DNA from 2 places in the Streptococcus sp. k-628 genome. Region 2 is predicted to be linked to the other one. Evidence: predicted binding sites of a transcription regulator. Region 2 holds the regulator's gene; the other holds the start of a gene.

Region 1 (6,659 bases), on a different contig from region 2:
CGACGTTGACGCAGTTTGAATTTGATTTTCGAAGAGTATTACGTTTAAAAGAACTCATTCTTGCAATTTCAAAGAGTCCATCTATACCTTACAATTCTTCTGATGTGCTTTGAGCTTTTTCATAGCCCAATCATAGTGACTGGCGGTGCTACTGATAAAGTAGGAACCTAGACTTGTCCCTCCCGTCCACTTATAGACACCTTTGGTAAAGAGTTCGTCATTGCTAAAGCATTCCATCAACTCTAAAACCTCTCTATGTGATTGTTCTAGGAGTCTAGTCGCTTCTTCTAAGGAGGTTTTCTGGTGCTTCTTCCAAAAAGCGACATTCATTTCTCCATAAGTTTTCCAATTATAAGCTTCAGGAAGAAAAGATCTTTCGTGACCTTTTTGATTAGAATGTACCCAGGTCAAAAGTAACTGCTGCCATTCATAAAGATGGATCAAGACATCCCGCAGGTTTTTATCCCTTTTCCAGTGAGCTTCTTTTTTCTTTGGGTCTCTTGAAAAATCAAATGGAGTCTGTAGCTCATCTTCACTTAGTTGGGAGATGAAACGATTGAGCTTTTCATAATTTTCCTTAGAGGATAATACTAATTCCTCTTTCGTTCTCGGTCTAGGCACAGAGTTCTCCCTTCATATTGTTAGTTATTATTAGAAATTTTTTATCCTTTAACTCTCTATAACTTATCCTTTAATTTCTCCACAAAGAGATAGGCTGCTGGACAGGTTAAGGTATTCTTAATCGTCAGATGGTTGATTTGATGGATCTTTTTACGGTCCGTATGGGGAAATTCACGACAGGCCTTTGGACGAACATCATAGATAGAACAGAGATTATCTCCTCCTAAAAATGGGCAAGGCATGGATTTAAAAACCTTGTCCCCATCTTCATCTACTTGCAAAAACTCTGCTTCAAAAGCAGGTAATTTCATTTTAAAATACTTGGCGATACGAGTGATGTCTGCTTCCTTGAAGTCAGGCCCCAATGTCTTGCAACAGTTGGCACAGGCGGTGCAGTCAATCTCCGAAAAGACTTCTTGGTGAATCTGCTGGGCTATCTTGTCTAGGTTTTTAGGAGGTTTTTTCTTTAGATTGGCTAAAACTTTACGGTGCTCCTTCTGCTTTTGCAAGGCCAGCTGGTGATAATACTCAATATCAATTTCTTTAGACATGGTTTCTCTCTTATTCTATTTACTTTCCCCTATTATACCATGCCTCCGGAGCATTTAAAAGTGTACTTTACAAGACTATACTTTTCTAAGATGCGTCAAAAAAACCTTGCAACTAGGTTACAAGGTTAATGACATTAATCGAAGTTAACGTATTCTTTTTGAAGTTCAAGAACTTCTTCCATTGTTGAACACTCTGTAAGGGCACGGTTTGCGTACTCTTCCATCTTAGCAGTATCCAATTTCTTCATCAAGCTACGTGTACGAAGGACAGATGTCGCTGACATAGAGAATTCATCCAAGCCCATTCCGACAAGAAGTGGAACAGCTTTTTGGTCACCAGCCATCTCACCACACATACCAGCCCATTTACCTTCAGCGTGAGCTGCCTTGATAACGTTGTTGATCAAGCGAAGGATTGATGGGTTATATGGTTGGTAAAGGTATGAAACTTGTTCGTTCATACGGTCTGCCGCCATTGAGTATTGGATCAAGTCGTTTGTACCAATTGACATGAAGTCTACTTCTTTTGCAAATTGGTCTGCAAGCATGGCTGCTGCAGGAATTTCAATCATGATACCAACTTGGATGTCATCCGCAACTGCAACACCTTCAGCAAGAAGGTTTGCTTTTTCTTCTTCATAAACTGCTTTAGCTGCACGGAATTCTTTCAAAAGGGCAACCATTGGGAACATGATACGCAATTGACCATGAACAGAAGCACGAAGAAGGGCACGGATCTGTGTACGGAACATTGCATCTCCAGTTTCAGAAATAGAGATACGAAGGGCACGGAATCCAAGGAATGGGTTCATTTCGTGTGGCATATCGAAGTAAGGAAGTTCCTTATCTCCACCAATATCCATTGTACGAACAACCACTGGTTTACCATTCATTCCCTCAAGAACAGCCTTGTATGCTTCATACTGCTCGTCTTCTGTTGGGAAATCTTGAGAATCCATGTACAAGAACTCTGTACGGTAAAGTCCAACAGCTTCTGCACCGTTGTTGTTAACACCTTCAACGTCTTTTGGAGTACCGATGTTAGCAGCCAACTCAAAGTGTTTACCGTCAGCAGTCACTGTTTGAGCATCTTTCAAAAGTGCCCATTCAGCTTTTTGTTTAGCATAAGCTTCACCAGCTGCTTTAAATTCTGCCGCTTGTTCATCTGTTGGGTTGATAATCACTTCACCAGTAATTCCGTTAACGGCAAGGATATCACCGTCTTTGACGATTTCAGTGATGTTATTTGTTCCCAATACAGCTGCAATTTCAAGTGTACGTGCCATGATAGCTGAGTGGCTTGTACGTCCACCGATGTTTGTGACAAAAGCTTTTACAAAGTTTTTGTCCAATTGAGCTGTATCAGATGGTGTTAAGTCATGTGCAATCACGATTACTTCTTCATTGATAGAAGCTGGGTTTGGCAATTTCTTACCAAGAAGGTTTGCCAAGACACGTTTTGTCACGTCGCGGATATCCGCTGCACGTTCTTGCATGTATGGGTTGTCTTCCATACCTTCAAAGATCGTGATGAACATGTCAGTCACTTCTTTAAGACCTGCTTCTGCATTGACTTTCTTAGCACGAATTGTTTCTTTAATCTGACCAATCAATTCTGGGTCAGAAAGAACCATCAAATGAGCGTCAAAAACTTGAGCCGCTTCTTCACCAAGCGTACCTACAGCTTTCTCGCGGATAAGAGAAAGCTCGTTTTGAGAAGCTTCAAGAGCAACATCCAAACGAGCCTCTTCTGCGTTTGTATCTTCGACTGAAACAGTTTCGAATGACAAATCCGGTTGAACGAGTAGATATGCTTTTGCAACTGCAACACCGTCAGATGCTGCGATTCCTTTAAGCATTTCTGTCATTTCCCTTATGCCAATCCTTCTTTTTCCATTGTTTCTGAGATTGCAGCGATAGCGTCATCTGCATCTGCACCTTCAGCTGAGATAGTTACGTCAGCACCTTGGCCAACACCAAGACTCATAACACCCATAATTGATTTAAGGTTAACTGATTTACCTTTGTACTCAAGAGTGATATCTGAAGCAAATTTGCTAGCAGTTTGTACCAACAATGTTGCTGGACGCGCGTGAATACCTGTTTCTGCCACTACGTGGAAATCTTTAGAAGCCATAGTTTGACTCTCCTTTTGTTCTTTCTTTTTTTGAGTTATATGTGATAACCCTTACAGTTTGGTATTATACCATCTTCTAGGATTTTTTTCAAGCATTTTCTGGATTTTCCTTCAATTTCCTTTCAGATAACTTGCTGAAAATCTTCTGTCCTAGATAACAAAACACAGGATATAGTTTCTTTAAAAACGATTTATAGGATAATCATTGCTATTTTATAAAGCAAACACTACATATTGTGCTTTGTGAGCTTGACTAGAAAAACAGACCACTATATTTAGTTCAAATCATTGACAAATTTTTATTTTCTGATATACTAGGATAGTATTAAATTTTAAAGAGGAGTTACACAATGGTAACCGTTTATTCTAAAAACAATTGTGTCCAATGTAAAATGACCAAGCGTTTCTTGGACAGTAATAACGTTGAATATAAAGAAATCAATCTTGATGAGCAGCCTGAGTACATCGATCAAGTCAAAGAACTCGGTTTTAGCGCAGCTCCTATTATTCAAACACCAACTGAAGTCTTTTCAGGTTTCCAACCAGGAAAACTGAAACAATTAGCATAATCTTAGTACATCGTCCAGAAGAAACTGCTTCTAGGGCTAACTTAGAAGCCTTTCTTTTGTAATTAGATAAGGGAAATTTTATGGGATTAAAACATCTTGAGGACGTGACTTACTTCCGTCTCAATAACGAAATCAACCGTCCTGTCAATGGACAAATCATGCTTCATAAAGATAAGGAAGCCTTGGACGCCTTCTTTAAAGAAAATGTCGTTCCAAACACTATGGTTTTTGATTCAATTAAAGATAAAATCAACTACCTCATTGAACATAACTACATCGAAACAGCCTTTATCAAGAAATACCGTCCAGAGTTCTTGGAAGAATTGTCGCAATTTATTAAAGAACAAAACTTCCAATTCAAGTCTTTCATGGCAGCTTATAAGTTTTACAATCAATATGCTTTGAAAACTAACGACGGTGAATACTATCTTGAAAGTATGGAAGACCGTGTCTTCTTTAACGCCCTTTATTTCGCTGATGGGAATGAAGCTGTTGCAATCGATATTGCCAATGAAATCATCCACCAACGCTACCAACCTGCTACTCCTTCTTTCCTCAATGCTGGACGTGCTCGTCGTGGAGAGTTGGTATCATGTTTCCTGATTCAGGTAACTGATGATATGAACTCTATCGGACGTTCTATCAACTCAGCTCTTCAACTTTCACGTATTGGTGGTGGTGTGGGAATTACCCTCAGCAACCTTCGTGAAGCAGGGGCACCTATCAAGGGGTATGAAGGAGCAGCTTCTGGCGTCGTACCAGTCATGAAACTTTTCGAAGATAGCTTCTCTTACTCAAACCAATTGGGTCAACGTCAAGGTGCTGGTGTTGTCTACCTCAATGTCTTTCACCCAGATATCATCGCCTTCCTTTCAACTAAGAAAGAAAATGCCGATGAAAAAGTTCGTGTTAAGACCCTTTCACTTGGTGTTGTAGTACCCGATAAATTCTACGAATTGGCGCGTAAAAATGAAGAAATGTACCTCTTCAGCCCTTACTCTGTAGAAAAAGAATACAATGTGCCATTCAACTACATCGACATTACTGAAAAATACGATGAATTGGTCGCAAATCCAAATATTCGCAAGACAAAAATCAAGGCGCGTGATTTGGAAACTGAAATCTCTAAATTGCAACAAGAGTCTGGCTACCCTTATGTCGTCAACATCGATACTGCTAACCGTGCAAATCCTGTTGATGGAAAGATTATCATGAGTAACTTGTGTTCTGAGATTCTTCAAGTCCAAGAACCAAGCTTGATCAACGATGCTCAAGAATTCCTTCAAATGGGGACGGATGTTTCATGTAACCTTGGTTCAACCAACGTGGTCAACATGATGACTTCACCTGACTTTGGTCGCTCAATCCGTGCTATGGTTCGTGCTTTAACTTTCGTTACAGATAGTTCACACATCGTAGCTGTACCAACTATTGACCATGGAAATAGCCAAGCTCATACCTTTGGTCTTGGTGCCATGGGACTTCACAGCTACCTTGCACAACAACTGATTGAATATGGATCGCCTGAGTCTGTTGAATTTACAAGCATCTACTTTATGCTTATGAACTACTGGACTTTGATTGAGTCAAACAATATTGCTCGTGAACGTGGTATTACCTTCCACAACTTTGAAAAATCAGACTATGCTAAGGGAAGCTACTTTGATAAGTATATAACTGGCGAGTTTGTTCCAAAATCAGACCGTGTTAAAGAACTCTTCAAAGATGTCTTTATCCCAAGTGCTGCTGACTGGGCTGAACTTCGCGACAAGGTTCAAGCAGATGGTCTTTACCACCAAAACCGCCTTGCTGTAGCGCCAAATGGTTCTATCAGTTACATCAATGACGTCTCTGCTTCTATCCACCCGATTACGCAACGTATCGAAGAACGCCAAGAAAAGAAAATCGGTAAAATCTACTATCCTGCTGCTGGCTTGTCAACAGAAACCATTCCTTACTACACTTCTGCCTACGACATGGATATGCGTAAGGTGATTGATGTTTACGCTGCTGCAACTGAACACGTGGATCAAGGACTTTCACTCACTCTCTTTATGCGTAGTGACATTCCAAAAGGTCTTTACGAATGGAAGAAAGAAAATAAACAAACGACACGTGACTTGTCTATCCTTCGTAACTATGCCTTTAACAAGGGTATCAAGTCTATCTACTACGTCCGTACCTTTACAGACGATGGTGGAGAAGTCGGTGCCAACCAATGTGAAAGCTGTGTGATTTAGTTTCTAGCATAGAAACACTATTTTTCCCTAAGCAGCACTGATAAAATCAAATCTACTATGTCATAACATAATTTATGTAACATTTTAAAAGTTGGGCTTCCGACTTTTTGTGCGATACTCCTATAGAATTATGGTGAAATAGAAATAATTGTGAGTTCGCAATACTAAACACAGAAAGAGATTTCAAATGGAAACTTACTACAAAGCCATTAACTGGAATGCCATCGAAGATGTCATCGATAAATCAACTTGGGAAAAGTTGACAGAGCAATTCTGGCTCGATACACGTATTCCCTTGTCAAATGACTTGGATGACTGGAGAAAACTATCTAACAAAGAGAAAGACTTGGTCGGAAAAGTTTTTGGTGGTTTAACCCTTCTTGATACCATGCAATCTGAAACAGGGGTTGAAGCCCTTCGCGCAGACATCCGTACACCACATGAAGAAGCTGTTTTCAATAACATCCAATTTATGGAATCTGTCCACGCTAAATCTTATTCATCAATCTTTTCTACCTTGAATACCAAGGCTGAGATTGAA
Region 2 (17,806 bases):
CCTGCCAAATATTCGATTTGCCTGCGCCCTTTAAGACTGTTAAACCGTTCCATTTCCTTGGCTGTCAGCACGCGCTTAGCAAATCCTTCATGTCGTGTAACTGCGCTTTCTATCGAAGCCAATTCTTCGATGTCAATTCCGTGTCCAACTATCATTCTCATCAAAAGGAGTTGAGATTCCCCAACTCCATCCTTTTCACTTATTTTGTCAAGGTAGCATAAATCTCTTCTACCAAAGCCTCTGTATTTTCCCAACCCAAGCAAGGATCCGTAATAGAGCAACCAAAGACCTCTGGTTGATTTTGACGACCATCTGCTAGGTAAGATTCAATCATAAATCCTCGAACCGTCTTTTTAATCTTCTCATTCCAATCACGATTCTGCAAGGTCTGGCGAACAATTCGAATCTGCTCCATATATTGCTTGCCTGAGTTATCATGGTTGGTGTCAATGAGGATAAAAGGATTTTCAAGTCCCATAGTTTCATAGCGTTCAATGGCTTGGAGTAGGTTTTCATAGTAGTAATTCGGCATATAATTGCCATACTCGTTGACTGCTCCACGGAGGATAACATGGGCCAAAGGATTACCTGAAGTCTCAACTTCCTGCCCATGATAAAGGAAGGTTTGCTTGTTTTGAGCAGCATAGATGGCGTTAAACATAACACCCAAATTTCCTGAGGTTGGATTTTTCATCCCTACTGGTGCATCAATCCCAGAAGCCACAAAGCGGTGCTCTTGGTCTTCCACAGAACGAGCTCCAACAGCATGGTAGCTGACCAAGTCATCCACCAAGATTAGATTTGACGGATAAAGCATCTCATCTGCCGTCGTCAAACCAGTCTCTGTAATCACGCGGTAGTGCAACTGGCGCACAGCCTGCAAACCGTTAATCAGGCTTGGAGCCTTAGAAGTATCTGGCTGGTGCACCAAGCCCTTATAGCCGTCTCCGTTAGTACGAGGCTTAGCAGTATACACGCGCATAACCATGAAAATCTTGTCCGCTACCCTCTTTTGCAAGGCGGATAAACGTCGAGCATATTCCAAGACAGCCTCTTCATTGTCAGACGAGCAAGGACCAATCACCAAAAGGATCCGGTCATCTTCTCCTGAAATAATATCTGCCAATTCTCTATCACGGCGCTCCTTTAGTCGCAAGGCTTCCGCAGACAATTGGGTTTCTGCCTTGATTGCTTCAATATCGATTTCTTGACCTTTTTCAATAAATGCCATCTTATTCTCCTAACGTTTTGTAAATTTCTCTGACAAGGGCTTCTGTGTTATCCCAACCCAGGCAAGGGTCTGTGATAGACTTGCCAAATACTTCTGGCTCATTTTGTCGACCATCTTCCAGATAAGACTCAATCATAAAACCACGAACGAACTGCTTGATTTTTTCATTCCAAGCACGGTTAATCAAGGTCTGGCGGACAATTCGGATCTGTTCCATATACTGCTTACCAGAATTGTCATGATTGGTATCAATGATGATAAAGGGATTTTCCAAGCCCATTTTCTCATACTGAGCAATGGTGTCAATTAAATTGTCATAATAGTAGTTGGGAATATTTTTTCCATACTCATTAAGAGCACCACGAAGAATGGCGTGCGAAAGCGGGTTCCCAGTTGTTTCCACTTCTTTTCCTAGGAAAAGGAAACTTTGTTTGTTTTGAGCAGCATAAATCCCATTAAACATGACATTGAGATTTCCAGAGGTTGGATTTTTAAAGCCAGTCGCGAAATCTGCTCCACTGGCCACAAAGCGGTGTTGCTGGTCTTCAACTGAACGGGCACCAACCGCCATGTAAGAAATCAAATCATCTACAAGAGGAAGATTTTCAGGATAAAGCATTTCATCAGCTGTTGTCATACCAGTTTCCGTGATAACACGATAGTGAAGATGGCGCACAGCTTTGATTCCGTTGATGAGGCTTGGTGCTTCTGTCGCATTAGGTTGGTGAATCAAGCCCTTGTAACCATCTCCGTTGGTACGGGGTTTGGCAGTATAAACACGCATAACCATAAAGATACGGTCTGCCACTTCTTCTTGTAAGACTGCCAAACGCTTAGCGTACTCAAGAACAGCTTCTTCATTGTCAGATGAGCATGGCCCGATTACCAAGAGAATTCGTTGGTCTTCTCCACGTATAATGGCTTCTAGCTCTTGATCACGCTGTGATTTTCTCTCCAAAGCCCGACCTTCTAATTTTGACAAGGCACGAACTTCTTCAATATTGATTTTAGGACTTTTTGCTGTAAATACCATAACTCATCTCCTTATAAAGCAAACGGATACCAAGTAAAAATTTACTTTTCACAAGGTATCCGCCTCTAAACTATCTCATTTTATTGTCTTTTACCGTGACAGTTTTTAAACTTCTTACCAGAACCACATGGGCAAAGTTCATTGCGTCCAATCTGGCTCAAATCCAAATCTTCTGGCATACTTGCTTGGTGGGCAGCGATATTGCGAGTCGCTGTTGTACTGATATGGCGTTCTGCCTGTGGTCTTTCTTGTTCATGAATTTGTGCTTTCATCATCAAGCGTGTCACATCAAACTCAATCGAACCAATCATATCATTGAACATACGGAAACCTTCTGCCTGATACTCAACAACAGGGTTGTTCTGAGCATAGCCACGAAGTCCAACCGCATTACGCAATTGATCAAGGGCATCGATATGATCTGTCCACTTGTTATCTACCACTCGTAGAATCAAGACTTTTTGGAATTCTTTAACCGCTTCTTCATCACGTAGTTTTGAAACCTGACTATCGTAAACTTGCAAGGCACGTTGGAAGAGTTCTTCCTTAATGGCCTTATCAGACAAGCCTGACAAGTCTTCCATCGTAATAGAATCTTCTGGAAGCAAGTTGTACTTAGCAAAGTTCAAAATCGCTTCTAGTTTTTCATCTTGTTTGGCACGCGCATGACCATCAACGACACGTTCAATCGTGCGTTTAATCATAGACTGAATTTCAGGTGCCAAGTCACGGTCTGCAGTAATGACATCGTAACGTTGAGCGTAGATAATCTCACGTTGTTCACGCATGACATCATCGTATTGAAGGACTTGTTTACGAGTATCATAGTTATTTCCTTCGACACGTTTCTGAGCTGCTTCAACCTGACGCGTCAACATACGAGACTCAATGGCCTCTTCAGACATGTTGAGACGTTCAAAGATTCCCTTCAAGCGTTCAGAACCAAAACGTTTCATCAAGTCATCTTCAAGAGATAGGTAGAATTGTGACTCACCTGGGTCTCCTTGACGACCTGAACGTCCACGAAGCTGGTTATCGATACGACGGCTTTCATGGCGTTCTGTACCAATCACACAAAGTCCTCCAAGTTCACGAACTCCTTCACCAAGCTTGATGTCGGTACCACGACCGGCCATGTTGGTTGCGATGGTAACGGCACCACGTTGACCAGCATTCATGATGATTTGGGCTTCTCTATAATGGTTTTTGGCATTCAAGACTTCGTGAGGAACACCAGCTGCGACCAATTTCTTAGAAATGTAGTCACTTGTTTCAACCGCTACTGTACCAACCAAGACAGGCTGACCTTTTTGGTAACGAGCCTTAACGTCTTCGACAACCGCTTTAAACTTAGCCTCGATACTTGCATAAAGAAGGTCTGAGTGGTCAATACGTTGAACAGGACGGTTTGTTGGGATTGGAATAACACGAATGTTGTAGATTTCACGGAATTCTTCTTCCTCAGTCTTACCTGTACCTGTCATACCAGACAATTTCTTGTACATACGGAAAAGATTTTGGTAAGTGATTGAGGCAGATGTCTTGGTTTCATCCTGAATTGGCACACCTTCTTTAGCTTCAATAGCTTGGTGCAAGCCATCAGAATAACGACGACCTTCCATGGTACGACCTGTAAATTGGTCAACGATCAAGATTTCTTGCTCTTCGCTGACCACATAGTCAATATCGAGAAGCATGATGTAGTTGGCACGAAGGGCGTTATCGACAAAGTGAGTCAGAGCTACGTTTTCAATGTCATAAAGGTTTTCAAGCTTGAAGTAACTTTCAGCCTTGTCAATCCCTGAATCAGACAAACCAATAGTCTTAGACTGCACATCGATGATGTAGTCGTCTTTGTCCAAAGATTTTACATAGTGGTCTGCCATGTGGTAGAGCTGACTGGTTTCAACTGCGTTAGCACCTGATACGATTAAAGGTGTACGAGCCTCGTCAATCAAGATAGAGTCAACCTCATCGACCAAGGCATAGTTGAGCGGGCGTTGTACCATGTTTTCAGCACGAACGACCATGTTATCACGAAGATAGTCAAATCCGATTTCTGAGTTGGTTGAGTAGGTAATATCACACTCATAGGCTTCTTTTTTCTCCATTGGAGATTTGGCAGCCAAGTTGATTCCTACTGACAAGCCAAGCCAAGAGTACAATTCACCCATCTCAGTCGCGTCACGTTCTGACAGGTATTCGTTAACTGTAACTACGTGAACCCCTTTACCTGAAAGGGCATTGAGGTATACCGGCATAGTCGCAGTCAAGGTTTTCCCTTCCCCTGTACGCATCTCTGGCACGTCACCATGGTGAAGAACGATTCCCCCCATGACCTGAACCTTATATGGGAAGAGACCTAGGACACGTTTGGCACCCTCACGGACAACCGCAAATGCTTCATAAAGCAATGAATCCAGTGATTCTCCATTTTGATAACGTTCTTTAAATTCAACTGTTTTTGCTTTTAGTTGGTCGTCAGTCAAAGCAGCCATTTGGTCTTCGTATTTGAAAACCTTGTCAGCCATCTTTTCCAGACGACGGATTTCTCCTTTATCATTTTCGATAATTGTTTTTAAAATATTAGCCATGTTTTTCCTTACTTTAAATTCCGAATATTTTAGAATGTTCTTTTAATTTTAGCACAATTACTGATTATTTTCAAGGAAGAATCCCCATTTTGAAAAGGAAAAAGAGGCTAGTTTCCAAGCTAACCTCTCTGACTTTTATGATGCTTTAATTGCCAACAAAAATCGGCAAAATCGCAAATAGGATAAATAGATTTATCCAAAGAGAAAAACAGCAGATCAATCCAAAAACAAAGAGACTGACTTTCTTGGACAGCAAGGCCATCAAAATAGACAGAATACCAAAAACTAGCAAGACTTTCTGTATGATTAAGAGATTGATAGATATTCCCAGAACTGGTTTATCCCAAGGAACAAAGAAGAAAGCAATCCAGATCAACAGAACTAAACCAATATAGACCTTAGAATAGCGTGTAATAAATGATTTTAGATGTGCCATAAGCTACCTCCTAAGCTTGTATATCTTTTGAATACTATATATGCCCATTTTCGACAACTAATACATCTGTACAAAGGTCTGAAATATCTTCCGATATGTGCGACGTCAGGATAACCAGACCATTTTCTTTTTTCAGGTAAGATAAAATGACCTGTTTGGTTAACCTCACACTCTTCTCATCTAAAGCATTCATAGGTTCATCGAGAAAGAGTATAGATGGTTCGGCAATAAAGGCTTGAATCAAAGCCATTTTTTGTTTCGTTCCTAAGGATAAATGACGGTATTCAATGTCTTCAAATTCCCGTAAATCATAGTATTGAATCCAATCGGCAATTCTTTTTTCCGTAACTTTAGATGAAAAATACCTTAACAGTTCCAAATTTTCTCTAAGGGATAAATGAGATAAAAACTCGACTTTTTCAATTAAAACCCCTGCATCCTGAATATAATGATTTTTTACCCCGTAAACTTTCCCATCTTGAAGAACTTTTCCTTTGTCAAGCTTAATATAACCAGCAAGTACCTTTAAAAGAACCGTCTTGCCAGATCCATTATCACCTTTAAGACCATAAATATTTCCTGATTGAAAGACCAGATTCAACTCATTTAAAATAGGTCTTTTCCCATAAATTTTCTGTCCATTTATAATTTCAAGTCTCATCGTTTATCCTTTCTTAAATTTCTCTTCCAAGCGACTAACAATCAACATAACTAATAAACTTAAGAGTACTAAATACACTGTTACAATATGATCCATCATCCATTCTTGTCCCACAAATGCTAAAAAATAGAGAAAAAAGGAAAAACCAGCGCCCGCACTAATAAGTGCTATCAGATAAGACAGTAGTAAGTACAAGATCATTAACTGAGCAAGTAAAAAGAAAAGTGCGACTGTTTTGAAATGAATTCCTAGAGGAAGTAAACCAAGAAACCAGACAAATAAATCTTGAATAAAAAATTTAGAGATGACAACCAATCGTTTCCTTGTATAATCGAAAAAGGAGCTTGATTGATAGCGAATTAAGTGATGGTAATGGTCTGCCAAATCACTTTCAAGTAAAATGACAGAGAGCCATCCTACCATGAAAAGCGAAAGATTTAACAAGAGTTTGGGGATTTCTAAATTCGCTTCAGAATAGTCATTATAGGAAAAGATTGAAATCAATTCCCTCTTGAAAAAGAGAAAAACATCCTGCTTTTGAACCGCTATTGACAATAGATAGTTAATCAAAATCATCATCAGAACTATACGAAGTAGTAAAACGATCTTTCTCTTTAGCCAAGTATTGTTAAAGTTCTTAAACATTATCTTCATATTTTTTAAGTACCATATAGGGGACAATATAAAGGATATAAGGAGTAAAGAGTCTCATCAAACTGACATCCCCATAGCTAGCTTGCATCAAACTCGTCATAGGAACCATATAGTATGGCAAGATACTATAGAGCATCATAGAACCAAGCCAAAGAAACATCAAATAGGCGATTGCCGAACGAGTCACATTCCCTAAATAATCAACTATTTTTAAAAAATAGACCGAATTGATGAAGATACCGATTAGAAGGACACACATAAAAAACAAATAACTTTTTATTTCTCCATCTAGAAGCCTTTGTAAACTACTTCCATCAGAAAATAGAGAATTCCATTCCAAAGGCGAAAAAGTCCCAAAGAAATAGGTTATGATTGCAATTATCAGCACAGTCACTAAATATATCACACAAGGGATACTTGCAACTTGAAAAGTCAACTTTCTTTTTAACCCTTGATAACTCACTTCTCTTCCAATACTCAATCGTAAAACTTTATTTTTCAGCTCAATATATTGAAAACCTAGCAAAACAATGATGATTGGAATAATAAATGATTGATAAAAACCTAGATTGAACTGGAGAATACGAAAATCTAATGCTGATTTTAATAAGTCATTTTTAATTGCTTGTCCATCGAATTTAGCTAGATCGGGCGCATGAATATCAAAAAAGAAATAAGTCATCAAAACATCACGATAAACCAAAGCAAGAAAAAGCAAAGTAAGCAAGACATAAACAAATTTATGCCTTGCCAAAGTTAAGAGAGGAATCTTCATAAGCCACCTCCTATAAATAAAAACCGATATAAATCAATGTCTCGCCGCTTTAGACTTCCCTAGTTCTCGTCTCAAGCGAAGCATTTTTTTGAAACAGAAATAAGTTAACCTATTCAGACCAATGGCTAGCAGAATAAAAAGAAACCAAATGCCCCATAACTTGATATCTGTCAAATTTCTCAAGACGATATTGAAAAACAGAACTGAAACAACTGCCCAAGCAAGGCTAAAAAGAGCATAGAGGGGAATGTAAAACCAGTAAAAATAGTAAAAAATTGGGAAAAATTTACTTTCTCTATTATCCTTTTCAATCCAGCTGAAAAAGTAAAACCAGGGAAATAAGATTATAAATTTAAACAAATGTTTCATCGACACCTCCTTTTTGATAGCGTTTTCTATTATTTTATTATATCAAAAAAATCTGGAAATGTCATTCCAGATTCTACTTTTTTATTTGCGTTTTCTTGCGATGAGATGGATTGGAGTCCCCTCAAAGACAAAGGCCTTGCGGATTTGATTTTCCAAGAAACGCAGGTAAGAAAAGTGCATAAGTTCTTCTTCGTTGACAAAGATGACAAAGGTTGGTGGTTTAGTTGCCACTTGGGTCGCATAGAAGATTTTGAGACGTTTTCCTTTGTCTGTCGGTGTTGGGTTAATGGCAATAGCATCCATAATCACATCATTCAAGACAGCTGATGGAATACGTGTATTTTGACTTTCGCTGATTTGCTTGATCATCTCAGGAAGTTTGTGGAGACGTTGCTTGGTTAAAGCTGATACAAAGATAATCGGTGCGTAAGGCAGGTATTGGAACTGCTCACGAATATCTTCTTCCCAGTTTTTCATAGTATGGTTGTCTTTTTCAAGAGTATCCCACTTGTTGACCACGATAATCATCCCTTTACCAGCTTCATGGGCAAATCCTGCGATACGCTTGTCGTATTCACGGATTCCTTCTTCCGCATTGATGACCATTAAGACCACATCTGAACGGTCAATAGCACGCATGGCACGCATGACAGAGTATTTCTCGGTATTTTCATAAACCTTACCAGACTTACGCATACCAGCTGTATCAATCATGGTAAACTCTTGACCATCTGTATCTGTAAAGTGGGTATCAATGGCGTCACGCGTTGTTCCAGCAACTGGACTGGCAATGACACGGTCTTCTCCCAAGATAGCATTGATCAAGCTTGATTTTCCAACGTTGGGACGACCAATCAAGCTAAACTTAATCACATCTGGATTTTCTTCTTCATATTCATTTGGAAGATTTTCTACGATAGCATCTAGCACATCTCCTGTACCGATACCATGGACAGATGAGATAGGCAGCGGTTCACCCAAACCGAGAGCATAGAAATCATAGATATCATTTCGCATCTCAGGGTTGTCCACCTTGTTAACTGCGAGGATAACTGGTTTGTGGGTCTTATAAAGCTTACGGGCTACGTATTCGTCCGCATCGGTAATTCCTTCCTTACCAGACACGACAAAGACGATAACATCTGCTTCTTCCATGGCAATTTCTGCCTGGTGCTTGATTTGTTCCATGAAAGGAGCATCGACATCATCGATTCCTCCTGTATCAATCATGCTAAAAGAACGATTGAGCCACTCACCCGTTGCATAGATACGGTCACGTGTCACTCCTTCGACATCTTCTACAATGGAGATTCGCTCACCAGCGATCCGATTAAATAGGGTTGATTTCCCAACATTGGGACGTCCTACAATGGCAATAGTTGGTAGGGCCATAATTTCTCACTTTCTACAATAACTTCTTCTGTTCAAGATTTTTTCTAGTTGAGCTTGGTTCGGCTTGACTAAACTGTTCTGCTAGGCGCTGACTCCAGCTTGTGGTCGCACGCGCCCCAGCATAGTCCGCCTGTACACGGTCATAAGCTTCGATTGCATCAACTGTTTGTTCCTGATATTCTTCCTCAAAAACCACCTGATGCAATGGCAAGCGAGGTTTGACTTCATGTTCTTCATTTGGAAGACCCAGTGCCATCCCAAAGACAGGATAGGTGTAGTCAGGCAGGTTAAAAAGCTCTGCCACTTCTTCTGACTTGTATCGGACTAAACCGATAATGACACCACCATAGCCCAAGCTTTCAGCTGCCAGCAGGGCATTTTGACCAGCAAGGGCCGCATCGACCGAACTAATCAAGAGACCTTCCACACCTTGGGGTTGGAATGAGTCTGTATGAAGTCGGGCTCCCTTTTCTGCTCGGTTCAAATCTCCAACAAAGAGAAGAAAAACAGCTGACTGGCGAATGGCTTCTTGAGGTACCAATTCATACAAGGCATCTTTCTTCTCTTGACTTCGTACCACAATCACAGAGTAGGATTGGAAATTCTTCCAAGACGAGGCCATTTGTGCAGATTTCAAAATCTCATTTAAGTCTGCTTGGGGAATCTCTTGCTCTTTAAACCTGCGTACTGAAGTATGACCTTTCATCAGTTTAATCGTTTCTGTCATCGACGATTCACTCCTTCTAAACGAGTCTCCTCGGCCAAATAACGGATGCGTTCCATGACCCGTCTAGCTTCCCAGGTTTCGTCATTTCCATGTTTCCCTTTAGCGAAATGCAGCTCCAATTCTTCAAAGTTGAAGTTGGAGGTGAAAAAGGTCGGTAAATTTTCCTGCATCCGATATTGAAGAATGACTTGCAGGATTTCATCACGTACCCAAGCTGTTGATTGCTCGGCACCAATGTCATCTAAAATCAGGACTTCAGAAAGCTTAATCTCATCCACTAAGGTCTTAACATTACCATCACCGATAGCATTTTTGACATCGATGACAAAGCTAGGATAGTGGAGGAGAGTGGATGAAACACCACGTTTTTCTGATAAATCATGGGCTAGGGCAGCCACCATGAAACTTTTTCCCACACCAAAGTCTCCATATAAGTAAAGACCTTTTCGAATAGCTGGATATTGCTCCACGAAGGCTAATAGCTTTTCAAAAACTGGCAAGCGCCCCAAATCATCCAAGTCTACTTGAGCTAAACTAGCTTTCCTGAGACTGGCTGGCAGATTGATTAACTTGAGACGGTTCTTAATAGCCGCTTCTTTTTCAGCCGCGATTAGTTCAGGAGTTTCTTCATAAGAAACATCCGCATAGCCATGATTCATAACCAAAATCGGCTTGTAGCCTTTGGCAATATAATCCGTATCACCACGAAGAAACTTGTCTCGCTCGGTGATGTACTGATTAAACTTGGAGATACTGCGATTCAATTCCTCTGGGGTCAGGGATTCTTGCTGGATAAAGGCCGCAACATCAGGGTCCTTCATGATTTTCTGGACCAAATCTTGATAATGAAAACGGCTAGGTTGACGTTTGAGTACGTCTCCGACACTTTCCATCTAATCTCCTCCTTTTTCTAATCGAGCTAATAGTTCTTGTTTCTTACGTTCTAGTTCCAGACGAGTTTCCTCGCTGGTTTCATTCTTATAATCTGGATTGCTCCACTTGGGTACATTGGACTTGGTAGGACTTGGTTTACTGCTTTTTTGAGCCTGACTCTTCTGCCCACGTTCACGGATGCGCAAGACTGCCTCTTCTGCCGAATGAATTTTTTGATAGGCATAGTCATTAGCTACCTTCATGGCATATTTCTCATTGATATTTGCCGAATCTACCTTATTAAAGGTCAATAAGAGAATAATATTGATGACTTCGTCCAGCAAACCCAAACCAGCCATCTGTTGCAAGAGGTCTCTTTCTGTTTGGGTAATACTTGCCTTACGAGTTTGCTTGATTTCTGCCAAGAACTGCAAGGCAGTTTTACTTTTTGCTTCCTTGATAATGGTTGCTTCCTTAGGACTAAAGTCAGAGGAAACAGGTTTTTGAGCGATTTTTTCCTGCATGCGTTTGGTTGAAATAACCTGGGAAACAGCTGTTGACTTAGCCAATTGATAAGTTTCAAACCAAGTCCATTTCTTCTCCTCGGCAATGGCAAAGAGGTTTAAGACATCGGACTGCTCATCCGCAAAGCGAAGCCCATCTCGAGCCATAAGCTGACGAAAATGATCCAAGTCAAAATCGTTGGCCACTTTCTTCTTGAGACCAAGGTCTTCTTGACTTCCCAGTTCTGCCAAGTCTGGAAAGACTTGATTGAGTGAGACAGGTATTTCTTCTCCTTCAGCACTCTCAACTTTCAAATCCTCCACAGCGGCATCGCCAATTTTTTTCTCCAAGAGTCTACGATAAACAGGATGTTCCAAGAAATCCTGACTTGAAAGGGGAGCATGGATAGCTAGCTGATAAACATCCCCCTTTTGATAAAGGGTTAAGAGATTAAAAGCAGATAAGATTTTCAATGATTTTATCAGTTTATCCATCCCAAAGTTGAGATGGTTAAGAATGCTTGAAAAGAGGTATTCCTTTCTGCCATTATCCCAAAAACTAATCGTATAAAGATAAAGGCTCAGTGCCTCCTGACCGATAATCGGGAGGTAGCACTGTACCAGAGATGAGGTATCTTGCGACACCCGATTATTCTTTAGATAAGAAAAACGGTCAATTGGCTTCATTTATCTTTCCTTTTTCTTTTTAGAGGACTGGGTGATTTGTTGGAGCAGACTCTCTAACTCACTGACATCCTTAAAACTACGATAGACACTGGCAAAACGTACATAGGTAATCTCGTCCAGTTCAGCCAACTCCTCCATGACGAGTGAACCAATGTCCTCACTTTGAATTTCATTTTCATTTCGACCACGGAGTTTCTGTTCGATACGATTGACTACCATGTTGATTTCATCACTTGACACAGGACGTTTCTGGGCTGAGCGGATAATCCCATTAAAGATTTTATCTCTGGAGAATTGTTCCCGTGTGCCATCTTTTTTAACAACCACTAAGGTTCTTTCTTCTACTCGTTCGTAGGTTGTAAAACGGTGCTGGCATTCATCGCACTCACGTCTTCTACGAATGGTGTTCCCTTCTTCTGCTTGGCGACTATCGATAACACTTGACTTGGTAGCCCCACATTTTGGACAACGCATCCTTTCCCTCCTTATCGTTTTCTTTTCATTATACCATTTTTTAAACGATTCCCAAAACAATTCTTCTTTTTGCTTGACAAGTTTTTTGTTTTGTTGTATTATTTAATTAAGACAAAAAGATAAAAGAAAGGAGACCAAGATGTCCTGGACATTTGACAACAAAAAACCCATCTATTTACAGATTATGGAGAAAATCAAGCTTCAGATTGTTTCCCATACACTGGAAGCCAATCAACAACTTCCAACCGTGAGAGAGCTAGCTAGCGAGGCTGGTGTCAATCCAAACACCATCCAAAGAGCCTTATCAGACCTCGAACGAGAAGGCTTTGTCTACAGCAAGCGCACAACTGGACGATTTGTGACTGAGGATAAAGAGCTAATCGCCCAATCGCGCAAACAATTATCGGAAGAGGAATTGGAACACTTCGTTTCCTCCATGACCCATTTTGGCTATGAAAAAGAAGAACTACCAGGCGTAGTCGGCGATTATATTAAAGGAGTTTAAGCCTATGTCATTACTAGCATTTGAAAATGTATCCAAATCCTATGGAGCAACCCCAGCCCTTGAAAATGTTTCCCTTGACATCCCAGCTGGAAAAATTGTTGGTCTCCTTGGGCCAAACGGCTCAGGAAAAACAACCCTGATTAAACTAATCAATGGCCTCTTGCAACCAGATCAAGGACGTGTCCTCATCAACGATATGGACCCAAGCCCAGCAACCAAGGCCATCGTAGCTTATTTACCAGATACGACCTATCTCAATGAGCAAATGAAGGTCAAAGAGGCCCTAACCTACTTCAAGACCTTCTATAAAGATTTCAATCTTGAACGCGCCCATCATCTACTTGCAGACCTGGGTATTGATGAAAATAGTCGTCTCAAGAAACTATCAAAAGGAAACAAGGAAAAAGTCCAATTGATTTTGGTTATGAGCCGTGATGCTCGTCTCTACGTTTTAGACGAACCCATTGGTGGGGTGGATCCAGCAGCCCGTGATTATATCCTCAATACCATTATCAACAACTACTCCCCAACTTCTACCGTTTTGATTTCTACCCACTTGATTTCTGATATCGAGCCAATCTTGGATGAAATTGTCTTCCTCAAAGACGGTAAAGTCGTCCGTCAAGGCAATGTAGACGATATTCGCTATGAGTCGGGTGAATCCATTGACCAACTCTTCCGTCAGGAATTTAAGGCTTAAGCAAAGGAGATTATTTATGTTTTGGAATTTAATTCGCTACGAATTTAAAAATGTTAACAAGTGGTATTTAGCCCTCTACGCTGCTGTGCTAGTCCTTTCTGCCCTTATCGGGATACAAGCACAGACCTATAACAATCTGCCTGTCAAAGAAAGCCAACCTGTTTTACTTACTTTTCTAGCCCTCGTCTTTGGTGGCTTGATGATTACACTTGGAATTTCAACTCTTTTCTTAATCATTAAACGCTTTAAAGGCAGTGTCTATGACCGACAAGGCTATCTGACTTTGACCCTTCCAGTATCTGAACACCATATCATCACAGCCAAACTAGTCGGTGCCTTTATCTGGTCGATGATTAGCACTGCTATCCTAGTTCTAAGTGCTGTTATTATTGTGACCATAACGGTTCCAGAATGGATCCCTCTTTCTTATGTGATTACATTTGTAGAAACACATCTCCCTCAGATCTTTCTTACAGGTATATCCTTCCTACTAAATACCATTTCCAGCATCCTCTGCATCTACTTGGCTATTTCCATTGGACAGCTTTTCAATGAATACCGTACAGCACTCGCTGTTGCAGCCTACATTGGTATCCAAATCGTCATTGGATTTATTGAACTTTTCTTCAATCTTAGTTCTAATTTCTATGTCAATTCACTTGTAGGACTTAATGACCATTTCTATATGGGAGCAAGTATAAGTATTGTTGAAGAACTCATTTTCATAGCTATCTTTTACCTCGGAACCTACTATATTTTGAGAAACAAGGTTAATTTGCAATAGTTTTAAAATCAAATAAGAAAAACACAGAAAGTCAAATTAATAAAAAATTGATTTTCTGTGTTTTTTAGATTATTGCTAACTAATTTTGGTTTTAGCCAACACCAATAACAATTATTGACTCTAGAATACATAGAATCATGGTTATAATCATCTTTTTATTCATATAAACAACCTCACTTTCTTTTTTATATATGATATAATATTTTGAAAACATACTAAAAAATTCCCATATAAGCAATTGAGGTGACAGAAATGAAAAATTACGGAAAAATTTTTAAACAATTTAGAGAATCACGTGGATTAACATTAAAAGATGTTGCAAAACATGGTCTATCTACATCACATATTTCTAGATTTGAAAGAGAAAATTCTGATCTGACGATTGGTAAATTTATGCAAGCATTAGATGCTATTAATATGCCTGTTGAAGAATTTATGTATGCTGCAAATGACTTTCATCGGGATGAAATAAATGAATTATTAGAGCAAATTCGACTTCTAAGCTCTAAAAGAGATATTTCAGGAATGGAAAAACTACTTATTTCTCAACTTGAAAAGACTACAAAAAGAGAGAAATTCTATACTCTGAATACCATTCTAGTAAAAATTCGCTTACAAGATTTGTCAGAAAAAATCTATTACCATGAATCTGATATTAAATATCTATCTGACTATCTTTTTTCTGTGGAATACTGGGGATGCTATGAATTACTTTTGTTTATGAATACTATAGATGTATTATCTCACCCTACTATGATGTGCTTATCAAGAGAAATGTGTCAACGTTCCGAATTCTACAGAGATTTACCACATTATCGTAGATTGCTTGCCACCATGTTACTAAATGGATATATCACGTGTATAGAAAGAGAGGAATTTTTAGATTCTTTATATTTTAAAAAGCAACTAAAACATTGTTATTTTACAGAAACTGAGATATATGAAAAATTAGTTTTTCACTATGCCGAAAACTTATATACTTTAAAAAAAGACAAAAATAAACGTTCTGTTTTAGAAATGAGAAAGTGCATAGCAACGATGAAGTTAGTCCACAGCGATAGCTTAGCAAAAAAATTTGAAAAACATTTAGCAAAGGTAATAGAAGAACTGAAATAATTTTCTTATATGGGAAAATTTTTAATTATTATTTCAAAAAGAGTATCATTAAATCATCAAATTAAGGAGGTGAAAATATGAGAACAGTGCAAATTATTGACCTTGAAGATCTATTAGATACAGATCAAACTTACTCCGTACCAGGTCATTGTGGTCCAAGCCATTCTTGTGGTGGCGGACGATAGTTTTCTATGAGACGAGTTCTCACTCGTCTCCTTTATTTTATAATGGTGATATTATGCTAAAAAAAATATATACTAATATTGGAGATTATTATTTCGATAGTGAGAAATTCACATTATCTACTTCTTCAGTAGAGGGAACTACCTCCTATAAGCCCCCCTACATCCCCAAAAATGTTTTACAAAAAATTGTTATTAACATATCTAACAGTTGCAATTTATCCTGTTCTTACTGTTATGCGGATGGTGGAAATTACGGCATGGATAATAAAATCATGACTCTAGATACTGCTGATAATATTATTAACGAAGTCAAATTTAGAGGTATAACACAAATTAATAGACTTATCCTATTTGGTGGAGAACCTTTTCTTAATACTCAATTATTCGAATATATTATTAAAGAATTTTCCAAATTTACAACTATACTTAAAATAGAAACCGTGACTAACGGAACAATACTAAATAATAATGTTAAAAAAATAATAGATAATTTCCAACCATATCTAACTATTAGTTTAGATGGTCCAGAATTTATACATGATAAATTAAGAGGTAAAGGTAGTCATCGTAAAACTACTAAATTTATCCACTATTTAAAAACTATAAACTACACTAATTTTGAAATTGCTTCAACATACACTAGACTACATCAATTACATTCTCTAAGTAGAGATGATATTTTCCAATATTTTACAAATATGGATGTACACTTTAACATCAATGACGTATTTAGTAAAAATAAGGTGCTTGTGGTTAAAGAAATGGAAAAAAGCTTAGTAGATAGGAAAAAATTCATTACTGATTCTATAAATAATATTGTTGAAAATAATGAAAAAGCTTTTATAAGTCCCATCCTATATGATGTTTTAATTTCTATGATTTATAAGAGTACTAATCATACATTCTGCGACGATATAGATCCTTCAAATACCATAACTTTTGATGTTGATGGTAGCAAAAAATTGTGTTTTAGATTTTGGGGAACTCATAATAGCTCTAAAGCAGAGCTATTTAATAATAAAGAATACTTCCAACAATGTAAAGATTGTTGGTGTAAAGGTATGTGTCTTGAATGCGTTGCTAATATCATTGATGGTTATTCTTCAGTAATTAACGAAGATGGACAATTTATAGAATGTCATAAGCCTGAATTAATGGAATATTGTATTAAAGAAATCATTTATCTTTCACAAGATCAATCCAAAATATCTAAACTCGTTAATAATTTCAAAAGGTTTATCCGCTATGCTTAAAAATTTCTTTTCCAAGAAACACCTCATACTTTACTTCTTTTCTATTGCCATTACTTGGCTGGAAGCGATTATCACGCCAGCCCTTGTTCAGAATATTGTTGCTAGTTTTACCAATCAAGAACTAGACCTTCTTTGGAAAGTTTTGATTTTAGGAATCCTTGGAAACCTCATCCTCTTACTGGGTTTGGCTGGGAAACGCTATTACTACTCTCGTTTGATTACTGACTTCAAATATGGAATCAAGAGTGCTATTTTCAAGCGATTTTTAAACAATTATGAGATTGATGAAAAGGATATTTTGTCCGACCTAGAAAACGACGTCAAGCAAGTAGAAGAAAGCTATATTGAGCCAACGGTTATCATTATTTCTTCTCTCGGCTTTACCACGGTGTCCATTCTCTATGCCCTGTGGACCAATTTTTACCTGGGCTTAATTTTCATCCTCTTCTACTCCTTTCCTGTCCTCTGCAGTGCTATCGGATCCAAGCGTTTGGACGCACTTTCTGAAAAGCGGTCAACTAGTAACCAGAGCTACTTATCAAGCTTGACAAATTTTATTGGTGGCAGCCAGCAAATTCGCCATTATCAGGGGCAAGACTTCTTTTTTGCTCGCTACCAAAAGCAATTACAAACCAGTCTGGATGCCGAAATCAACTATGAAAAACAACGCACTTTAAACAGTCTTTTTATCAATAGCATCGATGCCTTTTGTTCTGTCACACCTATCGTCATCGGTGGCTTTATGACCTACTATAATTATTTAGATGCGGCTAGTTTTGTGGCCATCTATCTGGTTTCCCATAATATCGGCTATCAATTCCAAGAGTTGGCTTACTTTACCAACACCCGAAAAG

The links. The regulator NrdR, encoded in region 2, represses ribonucleotide reductase genes. The targets are predictions, from matches to a motif close to ACACNATATATNGTGT.
Region 1: nrdH (glutaredoxin-like protein NrdH) is a predicted target of NrdR. The motif match lies at 3,534-3,549, and genes of this name have one in related genera.

The regions. Positions count from the first base shown of each region.
Region 1 covers NZ_VMMZ01000055.1:726-7,384, reverse strand. Annotated here, with positions in the region: gene HT730_RS07445 (ClbS/DfsB family four-helix bundle protein) at 82-621, opposite strand; gene HT730_RS07440 (YkgJ family cysteine cluster protein) at 678-1,172, opposite strand; gene ptsP (phosphoenolpyruvate--protein phosphotransferase) at 1,307-3,040, opposite strand; gene HT730_RS07430 (phosphocarrier protein HPr) at 3,046-3,309, opposite strand; gene nrdH (glutaredoxin-like protein NrdH) at 3,660-3,878, shown strand; gene nrdE (class 1b ribonucleoside-diphosphate reductase subunit alpha) at 3,959-6,118, shown strand; gene nrdF (class 1b ribonucleoside-diphosphate reductase subunit beta) at 6,306-6,659, shown strand, end outside.
Region 2 covers NZ_VMMZ01000009.1:55,560-73,365, reverse strand. Annotated here, with positions in the region: gene acpS (holo-ACP synthase) at 1-155, opposite strand, end outside; gene HT730_RS01905 (3-deoxy-7-phosphoheptulonate synthase) at 200-1,231, opposite strand; gene HT730_RS01900 (3-deoxy-7-phosphoheptulonate synthase) at 1,233-2,264, opposite strand; gene secA (preprotein translocase subunit SecA) at 2,345-4,858, opposite strand; gene HT730_RS01890 (hypothetical protein) at 5,004-5,294, opposite strand; gene HT730_RS01885 (ATP-binding cassette domain-containing protein) at 5,329-5,955, opposite strand; gene HT730_RS01880 (hypothetical protein) at 5,959-6,600, opposite strand; gene HT730_RS01875 (hypothetical protein) at 6,593-7,384, opposite strand; gene HT730_RS10385 (hypothetical protein) at 7,418-7,753, opposite strand; gene der (ribosome biogenesis GTPase Der) at 7,835-9,145, opposite strand; gene HT730_RS01865 (NADPH-dependent oxidoreductase) at 9,159-9,872, opposite strand; gene dnaI (primosomal protein DnaI) at 9,869-10,765, opposite strand; gene HT730_RS01855 (replication initiation and membrane attachment family protein) at 10,766-11,935, opposite strand; gene nrdR (transcriptional regulator NrdR) at 11,936-12,409, opposite strand; gene HT730_RS01845 (GntR family transcriptional regulator) at 12,549-12,914, shown strand; gene HT730_RS01840 (ABC transporter ATP-binding protein) at 12,919-13,614, shown strand; gene HT730_RS01835 (hypothetical protein) at 13,631-14,398, shown strand; gene HT730_RS01830 (Rgg/GadR/MutR family transcriptional regulator) at 14,651-15,514, shown strand; gene HT730_RS01825 (radical SAM protein) at 15,753-16,952, shown strand; gene HT730_RS01820 (ABC transporter ATP-binding protein) at 16,945-17,806, shown strand, end outside.